Acaryochloris sp. CCMEE 5410: one gene and its partner. The protein of the gene in region 1 interacts with the protein of each later gene in a pairwise test. Links are inferred from orthologs where the notes say so. Each region holds a gene or a part of one and is shown on either strand. Other genes may lie near its edges.

Evidence for each region.
Region 2: the proteins of sfsA (region 1) and ON05_RS29555 interact in binary tests that used the Escherichia coli proteins (3 or more experiments, as listed by UniProt). The link is inferred for Acaryochloris sp. CCMEE 5410 from one-to-one orthologs.

What each region holds. Positions count from the first base shown.
Region 1 is NZ_AFEJ02000001.1:2,866,338-2,869,530, forward strand. The notes cover bases 297-3,163. They hold sfsA (DNA/RNA nuclease SfsA), read left to right. Parts: upstream 297-1,297; coding sequence 1,298-2,029; downstream 2,030-3,163. Other genes in these bases: ON05_RS13145 (RNA polymerase sigma factor, RpoD/SigA family), read left to right, coding at 297-1,158; ON05_RS13155 (DUF4351 domain-containing protein), read left to right, coding at 2,167-3,108; ON05_RS13160 (7-carboxy-7-deazaguanine synthase QueE), read right to left, coding at 3,105-3,163. Also shown: more of ON05_RS13145, read left to right, coding at 175-296; more of ON05_RS13160, read right to left, coding at 3,164-3,193. UniProt on the Escherichia coli protein: Binds to DNA non-specifically. Could be a regulatory factor involved in maltose metabolism.
Region 2 is NZ_AFEJ02000002.1:1,895,277-1,898,484, reverse strand. The notes cover bases 138-3,019. They hold ON05_RS29555 (glutamate-5-semialdehyde dehydrogenase), read left to right. Parts: upstream 138-871; coding sequence 872-2,167; downstream 2,168-3,019. Other genes in these bases: ON05_RS29550 (Bax inhibitor-1 family protein), read right to left, coding at 2,243-2,932; ON05_RS29560 (PRC-barrel domain-containing protein), read left to right, coding at 138-845. In the rest of the region: more of ON05_RS29560, read left to right, coding at 1-137; ON05_RS29545 (glycosyltransferase), read left to right, coding at 3,179-3,208. UniProt on the Escherichia coli protein: Catalyzes the NADPH-dependent reduction of L-glutamate 5-phosphate into L-glutamate 5-semialdehyde and phosphate. The product spontaneously undergoes cyclization to form 1-pyrroline-5-carboxylate.

The DNA of each region.
Region 1 (3,193 bases):
ATTCAATTATCACCAAGCCTAAAAAAATCGCCTAGTATAGAAGGACAAACTCATACTGACTTCGTTTTTAATCTGCCATATCGATTATTAGCATCTTGCATCATTCACTATCTAATTCGAAGTTTGATAGTCTTCATGCCAACATCACCTTCTTAAAGGGGGTAGCTCAAGTCCATGTCCAATACCAAAACTAAGCAACAAGCTATCTCTGTGTCTCCGACAACAGATATGGTTCGTACCTATCTCCATGAGATCGGTCGAGTCCCTTTGTTGACCCATGAGGAAGAAATCGTTTTTGGTAAGCAAGTCCAGGCCATGATGGCGCTTTTAGACTTGCAAAAAACTGAAATGGATGAATTAGGGCGTGAACCTTCCTCAGAGGAGTGGGCAGCGAAAGCCAATCTTAGTCCCTCACAGTTGGAGCTGTCCCTGCACCAAGGACAGCAAGCCAAGCAAAAAATGATTGAAGCCAACTTAAGGCTGGTCGTGTCCGTTGCCAAGAAGTACCAAAAGCGAAACCTAGAACTGCTAGACCTAATCCAAGAAGGAACCTTGGGATTAGAACGCGGGGTTGAAAAGTTTGATCCAACCCGAGGCTATAAGTTTTCAACCTATGCCTACTGGTGGATTCGACAGGCGATCACCCGTGCGATCGCACAACAGGCTCGCACCATCCGACTGCCCATTCACATCACCGAAAAACTCAATAAGATCAAGAAAGCTCAACGTGAGCTATCGCAAAAGCTGGGACGCAGTGCCACTCCTGCTGAAATTGCAGAAGCCTTAGAACTAGAGCCCAGCCAAATTCGAGATTATCTCACCATTGCTCGTCAGCCTATTTCCCTGGATCTGAGAGTGGGGGACAATCAGGACACTGAGTTGCGAGATCTGCTGGAAGATGATGGGCAATCTCCTGAGCAGTTTACGACCACTGAGGCGCTGCGGGATGATGTGAATCAATTGCTCAAAGAGTTAACTCCCCAACAACGGGATGTCCTAATGCTCCGGTTCGGCCTCAACAACGGTAAAGAGTTGTCTCTGGCCAAAGTCGGCCAACAATTAAGCCTCAGCCGAGAGCGCGTTCGTCAGCTAGAACGGCAAGCCCTAGACTATCTGCGCCGTCGTAAAGGCGAAGTGCGAGAGTACATCGCTAGCTAGTCTGCTCATTCCATTTCTTTCCCTAAAGCGCCAGTGCATCATCTGCACTGGTGCTTTACTGTATAAATCTGCCACTGGAGACAACACCGGAGGGACGCGGTAGATGAGTTCAGCCCCTGATCCTAGGGAGTTAAAGCGTATGGCGGACTGGCTATATCAATATCCCCCTTTACTTGCAGGCACATTGATCAAACGATACAAACGTTTTCTAGCCGATATTGAACTCGATACGGGGGAAGTCGTCACTGCTCACTGCCCTAATACAGGTCCCATGACCGGCATGTGTGCCCCCCATAGTCGGGTGCAAATTTCTCAAAGTAATAACCCCAAACGCAAATTAGCCTATACCTGGGAGATGATTGAGGTTTGTGAAACCGAACCCACCTGGGTCGGGGTGAATACTCAAATCCCGAATCTTGTAGTCAAACAACTACTCCAAGACCGTCTTTTACATTCTTTAGGTGACTATGATCAGGTCAAATCTGAAGTGCGCTATGGTCAAGAAAAAAGTCGAATTGATTTTTTGCTGACAGGCAGCGCTCAGCCTGCCTATATCGAAGTTAAAAGTACGACTTGGGCCATCGAAAAACAAGCTTTATTTCCAGACACCGTTACGACTCGCGGCCAAAAACATATTCGAGAGTTGATATCGGTTTTATCTGCAGCCCGAGCATACTTACTCTTCTTTATTAATCGGGCCGATTGCACAACATTTGCCCCAGGTGATCAGGCGGATCCAGAATACGGAAAACTCCTCAGGGAAGCTGTGGCCGCAGGGGTTGAGCTTTTACCCTGTCGCTTTGAGATTACCCCCGAAGGCATTCGCTATTTAGGGTTGGCCACCGTCGACGAGAAGTCTTTAACAAGATGAACCGTAGTTTTAAATTAGTATGAGTATATTTCGCTGTTTTTTCTCTCAGCATCGAATTGATTTTTAGGGGGAAAAGCAAGATCCTCGCCTGAGGATGTTAGGGTAAATACGATTTAGTTGTGGGGTAGACATTTACGATGGTCGATCGCGATCGTCTATTTAGGGACTTACTCAAAAACCTTTTTCTAGAATTTGTCGATCTCTTCTTTCCAAAAATTGCGGTCGCTATCGACCCCAAATCGATTCGATTTCTAGAAGATGAAGAATCCCTTAAACCTCAAGAGCAGGGAGAGCATTCTCCTGCCTCTACCAAGCAAGAGGCGAGCTCTAATGTATTAGTGCAAGTGCGATTACGAGGACAAGAATCATGCTTCTGGGTACATCTAGAAAATTCATCTGAAACTAACATTAAGCTAGAGCGACGTATTTTCCATACCTTTGCTCGCCTGGATGAAAAATATAATTTACCGATTTACCCCATTATTTTGCAGTCTTCAGATAAGTCTCAACGTCTGGAAACCAATGGGTATCGGGTGGAATTCGTCGATCGTCGGGTTTTGGATTTTAGTTTTGTCGCCATTCAACTTCATCGATTAAACTGGCGTGACTTTTTGCAGCGTCGCAATCCTGTAGCAGCCGCACTGATGCCTACGATGAACGTTCAAACCTTTGATCGTCCCGTGGTCAAAGCGGAATGCCTGAGACTGCTGACCAACCTGCGTTTAGATGCCAAGAAAGTCAAAGTCATCTCTCAATTTATTGAAGCTTTTCTCCATCTCAATGCTGCTGAAGAACAGGTCTTGCAAACCGAGATGGAACGCATGGGCTTACTCGAGCGGGAGCGAATTACCAATCTACTGACGAGTACGACTCAAGCCAATCAACAACAAGGGGCCGAACGAGAAGCCCTCAGCCTGGTATTTCGCCTTTTAAAACGGCGAATTGGGGATCTTAATCCAGAACTTGAAGCTCAGGTTCGTAGCTTACCGGTCAATCAAGTGGAAGATTTGGGTGAAGCCCTCTTGGATTTCAATAATGAAGAAGACCTGAAAAACTGGTTGCGGGGAAAAACGTCTTAAAGCTGTCCCAGAAATTTATGGGTTTGAGGTACAACCCTAATTCGTCGACCCATCTGCTTGAGCTGCCCTTGCCAGGCCAAAACTT
Region 2 (3,208 bases), on another replicon or contig:
GCAGTACGGGTAAAAAACTGGGGGTGATTACCCAGCTTTGGGTAGATGTTGATCAGCGAGAAGTCGCCGTCGTGGGTTTGCGGAATACCCTGGTTACTGGCGATGAGCGCTACATGTATCTCAGTAATATTCGGCAGATTGGAGATGTGATCCTGGTCGATGATGAGACCGCGATTGAAGAAATCGATACTTTCGACTTCAGTACTTTAATTAATAACGAAGTCATTACCGAAGCTGGAGAACTTTTAGGCAAAGTCCGAGGGTTTAAGTTTGATACCAGCACAGGGGAAGTTGCCTCTTTAGTCATCGCATCGATTGGAGTGCCCCTGATTCCGTCTCAGGTGTTGAGCACCTACGAGCTGCCCGTGGAAGAGATTGTCAGTACAGGGCCTGATCGCTTGATCGTTTTTGAAGGGGCGGAAGAGCGCCTGAATCAACTGACGGTCGGCATTCTGGAGCGGATGGGTTTAGGGATTCCACCCTGGGAATTAAGCGATGAAGAAGACTATATTCCTAAGACGGCGTCTACCACGAACCAGCTTGGCCCTGGAGAACCGACCACTGCTTACGCACCTGCTCGCCAGGCTGCGCCTGCTCAACAAGCGTGGGAAACGGAAGCCTGGGAAGCGGAGCCAGTCCCCGTAGAGCGTCAAGAAGCCCCTCAGCAACAATATGCATATCAAGAGGAGGATAACTGGAGTGATAGTGGGTCTTCTACCCCTCCAAGTGCTCCAGATCCGAAATATGAGCGGGAAGGAGATGTTTGGGATGATGATTATGAGCCTCAAGAGCTGAAAATCCCTGAACCGCAAAAAATTGCCGAGTACGAACGCGAAGATTTTTAAAACCCTGTTGTTAAGCCACTAGAACTGTGACTGTCCTAACGAATTCTTTGACTGAGGTCGCCCAGCAAACGCGACAGGCGGCAATCCAACTGGCAGGGGCTTCTACAGAAACGAAAAACCAAGCCTTAGAAGCTGTTGCCCAAGCCCTAGAAGCGGCAACGCCAGAGATTCTAGAAGCGAATGTGCAGGATTGTCAGCAGGCAAAAGAAGCAGGCATTGCCAATGCCCTCTATGCTCGGTTAAAGCTGGATGCCACCAAGCTTAAAGGTGCGATCGCAGGGGTACGCAGTGTTGCCACCCTAGAGGATCCGGTGGGGACAGTACAGCTGAAGCGAGAGCTAGATACGGGTCTGGTATTGAGCCGAGTCAGTTGTCCGTTGGGTGTCCTTGGGGTCATTTTTGAAGCCCGACCCGATGCGGTAATGCAAATTGCGGCGTTGGCGATTAAGTCTGGCAATGGCGTCCTGCTTAAAGGAGGGCAAGAAGCTCTTCATTCCTGTCAGGCACTAGTGAAGGCGATTCATCAAGGACTATCGAACACAGCGGTATTGCCCAATGTGGTGGCGTTACTGACCAGTCGAGAAGAAACCCTAGAATTGCTGAACCTCGACCAGGACGTGAACCTGATTATTCCTCGCGGTTCTAATGATTTTGTCCGGTTTGTACAGGAAAATACCCGCATTCCGGTTTTGGGCCACGCGGAAGGTATTTGTCATCTGTATGTAGATCAGGCTGCGAAGCTGGACCAAGCGGTAGAGATTTCGGTGGATTCCAAGATCCAATATCCAGCAGCCTGTAATGCGGTGGAAACGATTTTGGTCCATGATGCGATCGCACCCCAATACCTACCTAAACTAACGGCGGCGTTACAGGACAACCAAGTCAAAGTTTTAGGGGATGCCAAAACTCAGGCCATTGTAGATGTTGCCCCCGCAACCGAGACGGATTGGGCGACAGAATATGGAGATTTAATTGTTTCCATTAAAGTGGTGGAGTCTCTTGCGGATGCCATTGCCCATATTAATCAATATGGGTCGGGGCACACGGATGCCATTGCCACCGAAGATGGCCAAGCAGCGGCTGTGTTTATGAACCAGGTGGATGCAGCCGGGGTGTTCCACAACTGTTCCACCCGTTTTGCCGACGGCTTCCGCTATGGCTTTGGCGCGGAAGTAGGAATTAGCACCCAGCGGATGCCGCCCAGAGGCCCCGTCGGGTTAGAAGGACTAGTCACTTATAAATACCAGCTCAAAGGCCAAGGCCAGATTGTCGCCACCTATGCTGGGCCAGATGCCCGTCCGTTTACTCACAAAGACCTTTAAACTTATCCTGATTAAATTAGCCGCATCGGAACGATTGTTCCGATGCGGCTTCATGATGCGGTGGTCAGAGTTCGATTAGCGGCGTGATGACATAGCCATAACAATTCGGAGAATGTACCAGAATAGCAGGGCTACAGAGGCAAACAACTCCAAGGATGCCGCCACATAATGTCTGGTGGAATAGTGCTTCATCACCTTAGAGGTGTCATATAAAATTGCGGCGGAAGCAAACACCACCATCACAACGGAGAAGAATAATCCCAGGGAGAAGCCGAAAATATAACTGCAAACAATCAGTCCCAGAGCGACAAAACTGCCAATTTTAAGGATGCCGCCGAGAAAGGTGAAATCTGTTCGGGTTGTAAATGCGATCGCAGTCAGCCCTCCGAACATGGTCAAGGTCAAAATACCGGCTGTGGGGATAACGCTAGGGTCGGAGAAAGCCGCAGCAATATAGAGCAAGGGGGCAAAAAGTAAGGCTTGGGCCACCACATAAATCCCCAACCCTGCGTACTGAGTGCCAATTTGGTCTGCTTTAGCAACTAACCCCCGAGACATCCAGCCCAGGAGTGAGAAAGCCCCTAAAATTAACAGCCAGCTAAAACGACTTCCGGCAACAAATTGAGTAATGGCTGCAGCAATGCCTAATTGGAACAGCAGATATTCAACGACAATAAAAGCACCAATGGCTCCTGCTAGATGCAGATAGGTTTTCTGAATAAAAATGGCGCGTTCAGATGGGCGTGACTGGGCGACGCTTAACATAATTTGTATCCTCGACAAAGGCAGTATGAAGTGTCCTGCTATGTACCCAGCTTAATCTACCCATAAATCAATTGCCTGGAAGTTGCCGTTCGCTGGTAGCGCAATACCTTGCTACCCGGCCAATACCAGACTTGAACTAATGTGTAGGGCCATAAAAGTAGACTTACAAGGTGTAAAGGTTAGCAGTAGGGAAGTGTCTGGCAGACAATCCCCCAGGTATCTATGGCTGAATGATGGAGGTGAGTTGTGAGTCGAATCGTATTGACGACGATTGGT